One region of the Halomonas sp. PAMB 3232 genome, then DNA from elsewhere that is predicted to be linked to it. Evidence: predicted binding sites of a transcription regulator. Region 1 holds the regulator's gene; each other region holds the start of a gene.
The links. The regulator PhoB, encoded in region 1, activates phosphate uptake and scavenging genes when phosphate is short. The targets are predictions, from matches to a motif close to TGTCATANNNNTGTCANA.
Positions count from the first base shown of each region.

Region 2: a site for PhoB is predicted at 1,680-1,697, ahead of RN346_RS15745 (glycosyltransferase family 1 protein). Genes of this name have one in related genera too.
Region 3: a site for PhoB is predicted at 2,779-2,796, ahead of ugpB (sn-glycerol-3-phosphate ABC transporter substrate-binding protein UgpB). Genes of this name have one in related genera too.

Region 1 is NZ_CP134865.1:46,421-50,290, forward strand. Features, by position in the region: gene RN346_RS00225 (FAD-dependent oxidoreductase) at 1-917, opposite strand, end outside; gene RN346_RS00230 (chorismate lyase) at 1,030-1,590, shown strand; gene ubiA (4-hydroxybenzoate octaprenyltransferase) at 1,624-2,514, shown strand; gene phoB (phosphate regulon transcriptional regulator PhoB) at 2,614-3,303, shown strand; gene phoR (phosphate regulon sensor histidine kinase PhoR) at 3,307-3,870, shown strand, end outside.
Region 2 is NZ_CP134865.1:3,437,486-3,441,355, forward strand. Features, by position in the region: gene RN346_RS15735 (alpha/beta hydrolase) at 1-735, shown strand, start outside; gene kynA (tryptophan 2,3-dioxygenase) at 728-1,588, shown strand; gene RN346_RS15745 (glycosyltransferase family 1 protein) at 1,744-2,907, shown strand; gene RN346_RS15750 (phosphatase PAP2 family protein) at 2,870-3,409, shown strand; gene RN346_RS15755 (sodium/glutamate symporter) at 3,510-3,870, shown strand, end outside.
Region 3 is NZ_CP134865.1:3,421,439-3,425,308, forward strand. Features, by position in the region: gene RN346_RS15655 (GIY-YIG nuclease family protein) at 34-327, opposite strand; gene RN346_RS15660 (YchJ family protein) at 320-778, opposite strand; gene RN346_RS15665 (hypothetical protein) at 926-1,237, shown strand; gene argE (acetylornithine deacetylase) at 1,509-2,678, opposite strand; gene ugpB (sn-glycerol-3-phosphate ABC transporter substrate-binding protein UgpB) at 2,883-3,870, shown strand, end outside.

The DNA.
Region 1 (3,870 bases):
GCCTGAAGCGGCGGGACGTACATGGCATTGACGCCGTCGATGCACGCCACATCGCCCAGAGCGTAAATACCGGCATGGGAGGTCGCTAGCGTCCGGTCGACCCGAATGCCGCTCTCGCTGACACTGATGCCCGCCTCGCGCGCCAGCGCGCTTCGCGGCGTAAGCCCGGTGGCCATCAGCACCACATCGACGTGATGGGTGTCGTCGCTGTCCAGGCTCAAAACGATATCGTCGTGCTCGCCGGCGGCGATGCGGCTCACCGTGCGACCCAGCGCAAGTTCGATGCCGCCGGCCTCGAACGCGCGGCCCAGCGCCTGGCCAAGCGTTGCCGGCAGAAGGCGGGGCAGCGGCGTGGTCTCCGGGGCGATCAGCGTGACCTGGTGGCCGCCGACAAGCAGGTCGTTGGCGAATTCGCAGCCCACGAGCCCCGCGCCGACAACGGCGACGCGCGCGGGTTCTGGCGCCAGGGCGGTGTAAAAGCGACGGTAATCGTCCAAATCGTTGACGCTGAAAAAGCGCTCGGCGAGCCCCGAGGGAATGTCGAAGGCGTTTCGCGGGCCGGCACCGGTGGCCAGCACCAGCGTCTCGAAGCCCACATACTCGCCGTCTTCAAGGGTGACCCGGCGGCGGTCGCCATCGAGGGCGACGACCCGGGTGTTCGGCCAGAGCGTGGCGTCGAGCTCATTGGCAACGCTGGCGGCGCTTTTTTTGGCGAGCTTCTCCGGTGTCAGGCGCTTGCCAAAGCCCGTCGAGAGCAGCGGCTTGCTGTACTCATCGGCGCTGCCGACGCTTACCAGGGTAATCGAGCGGGTATCACCGAGCCTTCGCAGCTCGCGGGCAAGGCCGATGCCGGCCATGCCGGTACCGATGATGAGAAGATCCACCGGCGCATCGGCGTGAGAGAAAGAGTCGGCCATGCCTTCACCAGACGTTGAAATTCGGGGGCTCGAAACGCGGATGTTCTCGAGAAAAGCGCGTTGGGCCATCATGTTACACTAGCGCGAACGACTTGACCGCTCTGGAGATCGCGTGGCAATACACACTCAGCCGATAGCGCTTTTTCCGCGCTGGCAACCCGTCGCGGCGTTTCGCCCGGCCATGAGCGCGCCCTGGTGGCAGTGGGTCGCCTCCACCGATTCGCTGACCGCACGGCTGGTCGCGGCGGGCGGGCGCCGCGCGTTTCGGGTACGGCTGCTGCGCCAGGGCGTCGGCGTACCCGAACGCGACGAAGCCCAGGCGCTTGGCCTTGCGCCGCGCCGGCTTGTTTGGTGTCGCGAGGTGGCGCTGTGCATCGATGACACCCCTTGGGTGGTGGCGCGCTCGGTGGCGCCGCTGGCGCAGCTCAAGGGGCTGCATCTCGAGCGTTTGGGCGAGCGTTCGCTGGGGAGCTGGCTGTTTCGCCAGCCGGATCTCGTGCGCGGCGCGCTTTACGCCACCGGCCAGCGTCCGGCGTTCGCTCATCGCCAGGCGCCAGAGCTTCCGAGCGTCTGGGCGCGGCGCTCGATCTTCTACCACGGCGGGCTGTCGCTTTTGGTGCAGGAAGCGTTTTTATCGACCCTGGCGGATGAACCCGATCTGGCTTCGCGCTAAGCTGGGCGCGCGATTTATCCTCGAGAGGTAAGCATGGACCGTTCTCTGCTGCGCCCGACCGGCTGGTCCCGGGCGCGTGATTTCATCACGCTGATGCGCCTTGATCGGCCCATTGGCACCTGGCTTTTGATGTGGCCGACGCTCTGGGCGCTGTGGATCGCCGCCGAGGGCGTGCCAGGACGCGGGGTGCTATTGATCTTTATCGCCGGCGTCTACTCCATGCGCGCGGCAGGATGCGTGGTGAACGACTACGCCGATCGCCACTTCGACGGCCACGTCAAACGTACCAAAAACCGGCCGCTGGCGACCGGGCGCATCGGGGAAGCCGAAGCCAAGGTGCTGTTCATCGCGCTGGTGGCGGTGTCGTTCATTCTGGTGCTGTTGACCAACTGGTTTACCGTGTTGCTGTCGGTGGGCGGGCTTTTGCTTGCCGCCGCGTATCCTTTCATGAAGCGCTATACCCACTTCCCCCAGGTGGTGCTCGGTGCGGCGTTCTCCTGGGCGATCCCCATGGCCTTTGGCGCGGTTCTGGGTCACGTGCCGCTCGAGGCGTGGGTACTATTTCTGGCCAACGTGCTGTGGACCGTCGCCTATGACACCCAGTACGCCATGGTGGACCGCGACGACGACTTGAAGATCGGCATCAAATCCACCGCAGTGCTGTTTGGCCAGGCCGACCGGCTGATCATTGGCCTGCTGCAGGCGGCCACGCTGTTACTGCTGGCCTGGGTGGGGTGGGCTATAAGTCTGGGAGGCTTTTTCTGGCTGGGCCTTGTGGCCATGGCGGCCACCTTCGTGCATCAGCAGCGCCTGATCGTTCACCGCGAGCGCGAGGCCTGCTTTCAGGCGTTTTTGAACAATCACTGGTCGGGGCTTGTGCTCTTCGCCGGGCTCGCCTTGAGCTTTTGGCCGGTGGCGGGCTAAGGTGGCAAAAGCGGGTGTCATAAAACTGTCACTCGCTCATGGTGTGATTGTCACCGATATGTCATCGACCACTTTGCCTGGACACCGTGAGGCCCGCCCATGACCGCCAAAACCGTTTTAATCGTCGACGATGAGGCGCCGATTCGCGAGATGATCGCGGTGGCGCTGGAGATGGCGGACTATCGCGTGCTCGAAGCCGATAACGCCCAGGATGCCCACGCGCTGGTGGTCGACAACCAGCCGGATCTGCTGCTGCTCGACTGGATGATGCCCGGTACCAGCGGCATCGAGTTGGCCCGTCGCCTCAAGCGCGAAGAGGCCACCGCCGAGCTTCCGATCATCATGCTCACTGCCAAGGGCGAGGAAGACAACAAGATCCAAGGGCTCGAGGCGGGTGCCGACGACTACATCACCAAGCCGTTCTCTCCCAGAGAGCTGGTCGCGCGCCTGAAAGCGGTGCTGCGGCGTACCACGCCGCGCGGCATGGAGGACCCGGTGGAAATCAACGGCCTGCTGCTCGACCCGGTAAGCCACCGGGTCAGCGCTCACGGCAAGGCGTTGGACATGGGGCCGACGGAATATCGACTGCTGCAATTTTTCATGACCCACCAGGAGCGCGCCTATACCCGCAGCCAGCTGCTGGATCAGGTATGGGGCGGCAACGTCTACGTCGAGGAGCGCACCGTGGACGTTCACATTCGTCGCCTGCGTAAGGCCCTGGGCGATGCTCATCAGAACCTGATTCAGACGGTGCGCGGCACCGGCTATCGCTTCTCCGCCCGGAGCTAGCGCGTGCACCTGTGGAGCCGGGAACTCTGGCGTATCGCCTGGCTTGCCACGCTCGGGGTGATCATGGGCTGGCTGTTTGGCGCGCCGGGGTTGGGCCTCGCCGCCGGGCTCGGCGTGTGTCTTTTCTACCACTTGCGCCAGCTGCGCGCGCTTTATCTATGGCTAACGCTTACGCCGAGCGAGGAGCCACCCGCCGGGCCCGGGCTCTGGGGCGAGCTTCTGGACCGGCTCTACCGCTACCAGAAAAGTCAGCGCATCACTCAGGGCCGCCTCAGAGCCACGCTTGCGCGTATTCAGGAGTCGTCGGAGGCGATGCGCGACAGCGTGGTCATGCTCGACCGTCACGGCGACCTGGAGTGGTGGAACAGCGCCGCCACAAAGATGATGGGGCTTCAAACCGCCCATGACCGCGGCCAGCACATCACCAATTTGTTGCGCGACCCCGCGTTTGTGCGCTACTTCTCGTCCCGCGAATACAGTGAGCCTCTAACGCTCACCTCACCCATCGACGAACGGCGCATTCTCGAGTATCAGATCACGCTTTACGGCGACGATGAGCGGCTCTTG
Region 2 (3,870 bases), 310 kb from region 1:
CAGGCCGAACAGGGCCGAACGCTTCGCGAGCGGTACCCGCCCCTGCGCCTGGCCTATGGCGACGCGGACCACGCCTGGCTGCACCTGCATCGCCCGGCGGGCGACGGCCCCTGGCCGCTGATGATCTTTTTTCACGGCGGCTACTGGCAGGCGCTCGACGCTACCGCCACCGACTTCATGGCAGAGCGCTGGCTGGCGCGCGGCTGGGCCTTTGCCTCGTTGAACTACCCGCTGGCCCCGGACGCCTCGCTGGAGACGCAGATTGGGGAGAGCATCCGCGGAGTGCGCTATCTGCTCGATAAGCGCGAGACGCTGGGGTTGAGCGACCGGGTGCGCCTTGGTGGCCACAGCGCCGGCGCCCACCTGGCGCTGATGAGCGGCCTTGCGCCGGCGTGCCGCCAGGCGATCGAAGCCTTGTGGCTGATCAGCGGCGTCTACGACCTGCGTCCGCTGCTCGGCACCTCGATCGCTCGGCCGCTCGACCTTGATGAGGATCGTGCGACCCGGCTGAGCCCCTTGTGCCTGCCACTGACCGGGCTACCGACGCTGGAGCTGATTCACGGCGAGCAGGACCCGCCGGTGTTTCAGCAGCAGGGCGAGGCGCTGGCGGCGAAGGCCCGCCGCGAGGGCGTGCCGGCGACGATTACCCTGCTAGCCGAACGTGACCATTTCGACATTCTCGAGTACGCCGATACGGCACTCGAGCACGACACGGGAGATATTCCCCATGCATAACGATTCGCCGACCCCGTCTGAGCGCGGCGCCGTCAATCTGGACAACGAGCAGCAGGTGCACTGGGACCAGCCCATGAGCTACGGCGAGTACCTGGATCTGGCGCCGCTGCTCACCTGTCAGAACCCGATCAGCGATCAGCACGACGAGATGCTGTTCGTGATCATTCACCAGGTCTCGGAGCTGTGGCTGAAGCAGTGCCTGCACGAGGCCCACGCGGCGGCCCGGGCGATCGAGACCGATGCGCTGCGCCCGGCGTTCAAGATGCTCACCCGGGTGGCACGCATCCAGGCGCAGATGATCAACGCCTGGGAAGTGCTCGCCACCATGACGCCTTCCGACTATCTCGCCTTTCGCGACAGCCTGGGCCAGAGTTCGGGGTTTCAGTCGTATCAGTACCGCGAGCTCGAGTTTCTGCTCGGCAACAAGCACCCCCGCCTGGCCGAAGCGCACCGCCGCCACCCGGCCCACTACCAGCGGCTGCAAGAGGTACTTGCCGCCCCCAGCCTCTACGATGTCTGTCTGCAGCTACTGGCGCGGCGAGGCTTCGAGCTGCCGGCGTCGTCGCTTGAGCGCGACTGGTCGACACCCTACGTCGCCTCACCCGAGGTCGAGGCCGCCTGGTCGACCATCTACCGCCACTCGGAGCGCCACTGGGATCTCTACGAGCTTGCCGAGAAGCTGATCGATACCGAGTACAACTTCCACAAATGGCGCTTTAGCCACATGAAAACGGTGGAGCGCATCATCGGCCAGCGCAGCGGCACCGGCGGCACCTCGGGCGTGGGCTATCTCAAGAAAGCGCTGGAGCTGCAGTTCTTTCCGGAGCTCTGGTCGGTGAGAGCCGACCTCTAACCGCCTTCGGCGCCGCCCCAATACCCGCGCTTTAATAGCGCGTCAGGGGCCCGGCGAGCGGCGTTCGCCTGTCACGCGTTCGTCACCTGATTGTCCCGTCGCTGTCATCGTCTCTTGCCACACTGGGAGCACACCTTGGGCAGGGGACGAAAGCGATGCGGCTTTGTATTGTGAGTGAAACCTGGGCACCGGATATCAACGGTGTGGCCCATACGCTCAATCGCCTGGCCTGCGAGCTCGACCGCCTGGACGTTCAGGTCGATGTCGTGCGCCCCGCCCCGCGAGCCCAAAAGCCGCGATCGACAGCGGGGGAAGAGCTTCAGGTTTACCGGCTGCCGCTACCCGGCTACGCCGAGGTTCAGGTGGGCCTGGCAACGCCTGGAATGCTCACGCGATTCTGGAAAAAGCATCCACCGGATGCGGTTTATCTCGCCACCCAAGGCCCGCTGGGGCTGGCCGCCCGGCGGGTAGCGCGCAAGCTCGGCATCGTTTGCGTGGCGGGCTGGCACACCAACTTCGACCACTACTGCCATGACTACGGCATCGGCTGGCTGAGCGCGGCGACCCTTCGCTACCTGCGTCACTTCCACAACGGCTGCGCGCTGACGCTGGTGCCGACCCACGCCCAGGCCCGCACCCTGCACAAGGCGGGCATTCGCGATGTCAGCGTGCTCTCCCGCGGGATCGACGGCGAGCACTTCTCGCCGGCCCACCGCGACGACACCCTGCGCGATCAGTGGGGTGTGAACGAGCACCAGAGCGTGGCGCTCTACGCCGGGCGACTGGCGGCAGAGAAAAACCTGACGCTGCTGGTCGAGACCTTTCAGGCCATGCGCGAGGTGCGCCCGGACATGGCGCAGGTGATCGTCGGCGACGGCCCGGCGCGGGCGCAGTTGCAAAAGGCGCTCCCCCAGGCCCACTTCACCGGCTTTCTGGATCAGCCGAGTCTCGCTCGCCACTACGCCAGCGCCGATATCTTCGTGTTTCCCTCGCTTTCCGAAACCTGGGGTAACGTGATCACCGAGGCCATGGCCAGCGGCCTGGCGGTAGTGGCCTTCGATCACGCCGCCAGCGCCGAGCTGATTCGGCACGGCCATAACGGCCTGAGTATCGCCCCCGACGACCCCAGGGGGTTTCATCAGGCCGCCGCCGAACTCTGCCAGCACCCGGCCGACTACGCCCGTCTGGGCCGAACGGCCCGGCTCAGCGTGCTGGAGCACAGCTGGAGTGGCATCGCCGAACAGTTCAAGCGTTACCTGCATACCGCCCAGGAGGCACATCATGCGCTCTCGCCCGCTTGTCGCATTCGATCGTCTTGATACGTGGGAGTGGCGCTTTTGCCAGCGCGTCACTCGGCTTTCGCTGAACCCGGTGTGGCGGCGCGTACTGCAAACCGCCAGCCGGCTGGGCGATTGGCCGGTGTGGGTGGCGCTCATTGCCGCCCAACCCTGGCTCACTCCAAATGGCAGCCAGCGGATGCTGCAGTACAGCGCCATCGCGCTGCTGGCGCTGACGGTGTACCGGCTGATCAAGACCCGGCTTTGCCGCGAGCGCCCGTTCATCACCTATCTGGGCGGCGTTCACTGCGGCGAACCCGCCCGCGACCGCTACAGCTTTCCAAGCGGGCACACCATGCACGCGGTGATGTTCAGTGTGATGGTCGCCGCCCACACGCCCTGGCTTCTGGTCGTCGTGTTGCCGTTAAGCGCGCTGATCGCGATTTCGCGAGTAGGGCTTGGGCTTCACTACGCAAGCGATGTGCTGGCGGGCGCGCTGATCGGCTACGGCTTTGCGCTGCTCAGCCTTTATCTGGTGCCCTGATAGCGCTTTGATTAAAAAACCACTACGGTTAACTCACTCGGAGTGCTTACGTATTCTTTAGCGACGTCGGCGCCTATCCTGCTCATCAGGGAGTGATGACATGACCATGACCGTCGGTGACCTCTTCGTTGCGCTGGTCCTCATTGGGCTGGCGCTTCTACTCAGCAACGCCCTTCGCCTGAAAATCGGCTGGCTCAGACGCCTTTTCCTTCCAAGCTCCGTGATCGCTGGCCTGCTGCTCCTGCTGATGGGCCCGGACGTGCTCGGCCGCTTCATGCCCGAGGTGTTCGAAGAGAGCGCGGGGCTTTTTCCCGCTTACGTGCAGGAAAGCTGGGCATCGCTGCCCGGGCTTTTGATCAACGTGGTGTTCGCGGCGCTGTTCATCGGCAAGACCATTCCCGGCATTAAAACGATCTGGATGCGCGCCGGCCCCCAGGTCGTGGTGGGACAGACCATGGCCT
Region 3 (3,870 bases), 320 kb from region 1:
CGGTGGCTCCTTGAAAGTCTCGGAAATCGAAAGTCACGGGGAATCGTCGGGCGCGCCGCAGGGCCAGCGGGCCGCCCAGCGGCGCTTCTCGGTGGGCGTTTGCTGCTTCAGGCGATACTCGGCGCGGCTCGCCTCGGCGCGGCTATCGAACGGCTGAGCGCCCAACAGCGCCTGGGGCGGGTTGGCGCGGGTGTAGCGCGCGCCCTTGCCTTGGCAGTGAGCGCGGTAGCGCCGCGCCAAGTCGTTGGTGATCCCGGCGTAGGTGCCGCGCCGACACTCGAGCAGGTAAAGATACCACGACGCCTTTACGTCTTCGCCATCAGCCACCGCAGCACGCCTTGAGCTTGCGCCCGCTCCCACACGGGCAGCGCTCGTTGCGCCCTAACTTGAGCTTCTCAAGGCGAGGGTCGCCGTCGACGTAGTACCAGCGCCCGGCCTCGAACACGAAACGCGAGACCTCCTCCAGCACGTGCCAGCCGCCTTCCCAAAAAAACGCCTTGAAGTGAACGGTGCCCTGCTCACCTTCCGGCGCGCTCGCGCGCTCGATGGATAGGCGCTTCCACTGCGTGGCCGGGTCCGGCGCCAGCGTTTGAGGCCGGGTGCTGGAGTGCCAGGTGGCGTTCAGGTAATCAACGAGATCGAGTGCAAAGGCGCTATAGCGCGAGCGCATCAGCGCCTCGGGCGTCGGGGCGGCCACGCCCTGGTGGTAGACGCCGCAGCATGTCTCGTACATATCGTCACTGCCACAGGGGCAACGTGTCATTAAGCATGAAGTCATATCGGTGGCCCCATTAACGCCGGTGCATCGGGCCTTTTTCCTGTATCGGTCGCGATCAATGGGGGTATAGTAGCAGAGTCACATGGCCAAAAAAGACGGAGTACGACACACGACCCAACTCTCTTTCCAGACGCAGCGGAGGTTCGCATGAAGGTATACAGACCGGAATGGCAGTGCACGTTCAGCGTAAACGAGGGCGCGGTAGACGCGGCCCGATGGAAAGAAAGGCTTGCATGGCGACTGCGGCGGTTCGCCGACCGCCTTCAGGGCGGCGGCCGTACGGTCAGAATCGACTGTCACGTAACGCCTGCCATTAGCCTCGCCGAGGTGGATACCTGCCTGATGAAAGGCTTCGAAGTCACCCAGGGTCTGATCACCCAGCTTGCCCACCAGCAGGCCTGCGAGGAGGTGATGCGCGACGCCAAGGCGGAGCTTTTTGAAGAGCACTCCTCGCCCTGACAGAAACGTTTGACGATACCAAAACACCCGCTCATGGCGGGTGTTTTCGTTAGTGTCGAGCTCACTATGCTACCCAACCAGCCGTGCCGGGCAGCCCGTAACGAGGGTCTTTCGCCAAGGTCGGAATACCGTTCCCTTCGTTTCCGACATTCCCGCCGTCCTTGGCGGTCAGATGGCGAAAGTAGCGTACAGGGAGGTATTCACAGCGCCCTCGTGTAGGGCTGCCCGGCACCGCCCCCTGTCTCTATCACCCCGCCAAAACCGCTTTCATCTACCCCTCGAACGGCGCTTCCAGCGCTCTACCCATTCGGGTCATGAATTCGACGCACGCGACAAGCTCGCTTTTCTCGATGTACTCGTCCGGCTGGTGGGCCTGGGCGATGCTGCCCGGCCCGAGGATGATCGTTTGCAGCCCCTGCCCCTGGAACTGCCCGGCTTCGGTGGCGTAGGCCACCGCGTGGTTGCAGCACTCATTAGGCAGGTGATCCCGGGCCAGGCGCAGCACGGCGGCGTTGTCGCGATCGGCCAGGCCCGGCACGGTGACGTTGAGCGCCTCGGTGTCGATGGTGACTCGCTTGCCACGCGCCGAAAGCTCGGCCTTGAGCGAATCGACATACTGGGTGAAGCGGTCAAACACCTCGCCGAACGTCTCGGTCGGCAAATGACGAATCTCCCACTCGAAGGTACATTCGCGCGCCATGATGTTGATCGCCGTACCGCCTTTGATCCGGCCTACGTGCAGGCTGGTGTGGGGCACGTTGAAGGCCTCGTCCACCCGGCCCTCCTCGACCAGGGCGGTCATGGTGTCCTCGATGAAACTCACCAGCCGCGCGGCCACGTGGATCGCCGAGGTGCCCTGGTTGACCTGGCTGCTGTGCGCCTCGACCCCGGTGACCGTGGTGCGCAGGTTGGTCGCGCCTTTTTGCGCCACCACCGGCTGCATCAGGGTCGGCTCGCCGACGATGACGTGAGCCGTGGTGGAGTAGTGTTCATAAAAGCGCTTGATCAGCTCCGGCGCGCCGACGCAGCCGATCTCTTCGTCATAGGAGAAGCCGAAGTAGATGGGCTGCTTGAGAGGCGCCTTCACCCACTCGGGCACCATGGCGAGCGCGCAGGCGATGAAGCCTTTCATGTCGCAGCTTCCCCGGCCGTAAAGCCGGCCGTCGCCGCCGTCGTGAAGCGTAAACGGGTCCGTCGACCAGGGCTGGCCCTCGACCGGCACCACGTCGGTGTGGCCCGACAGCATCACCCCACCCGGCGCGTCCGGGCCGATACGCGCAATCAGATTCGCCTTGGTGTTGCAGGGGCTCATGACCCGCTCCGAGGCGACGCCGTGCTTGGCCAGATAGCCTTCGACGAATTCGATCAGCGCCAGGTTGGAGCCGCGGGAGGTGGTATTGAAGGCGATGAGTTGGGAAAGAAGCGATTCTGCATTCGTCATGACGTATCTCGGGTTAAGCGCGTTGCCACCACCCTAGCACTGCCCACCGCGCTCGCCTACTGCCAAAGTGGCATGAGCCTTGAACCTTCGTCCGGTTATCGTTCATCAATTTGTCATATAGACTCACTACTGTTCAGTGCACCTCACAAGCTCAATAAACGTACTGCGCCGCCCGGCCATGCCCGGGCCCACAAGGAGTGATGTATGTCTCGTTTCACGTTACGCGCGTTATCCGTCGGTATCGCCGCGGCAAGCCTGAGCATGTCCGCCCAGGCCGCCACCGAGATCACCTGGTGGCACTCCATGGGCGGCGAGCTCGGCGAGCGCCTGAGCGCCCTGGCCGAGGACTTCAACGCCACTCAGGATGAGTACCAGGTCACGCCCTCCTATCGGGGTGAGTACGAAGCGACCATGGTCAACACCATCGCCGCCTTCCGTGCCGGCGAGCAGCCTCACATCGTACAGATTTACGAAGTCGGCACCGGCACCATGATGGCCGCCCAGGGCGCCATCTATCCCGTGTATGAGCTGATGGAAGCACACGGCAACGACTTCGACGCAGACAACTACCTGCCCGTGGTGACCGGCTACTACACCGACACCGACGGCAACATGCTCTCGATGCCGTTCAACTCCTCCACGCCGATTCTCTACTACAACAAGGACGCCTTCGAGGCCGCCGGGCTCGACCCGGAAACTCCGCCGACCACCTGGGCTGAAATGGGCGAGATGGGCCAACAGATCGTCGATGAAGGCGCAGCGTCCTGCGGCTTCACCATGGCCTACGCGGCCAACTGGATCGGCTTGGAGAACTTCTCGGCGCTGCACAACCAGCCGATCGGCACCCAAGAGAACGGCTTTGGCGGTCTGGACACCGAGTTCGTCTTCAACGGCGAGGTGCAGGCGCGCTTCTGGGATCAACTCAAGGAGTGGAGCGACAGCGGCGTTTACAGCTACGCCGGCCCCGCCAACGGCCCGGACGCTGCGCCCTCGTTCTACGCCGGCGACTGCGCGATGTACATGAACTCTTCGGCCTCGCGCGCCGACGTGCTCGCCAACTCCGACTTCGAGGTCGGTTTCGGCATGCTGCCTTACTATGATGACGTCGAGGGCGCGCCGCAGAACTCGATCATCGGCGGCGCGACGTTGTGGGTGCTTTCCGGTCATGAAGACGACGAGTACGCCGGCGTGG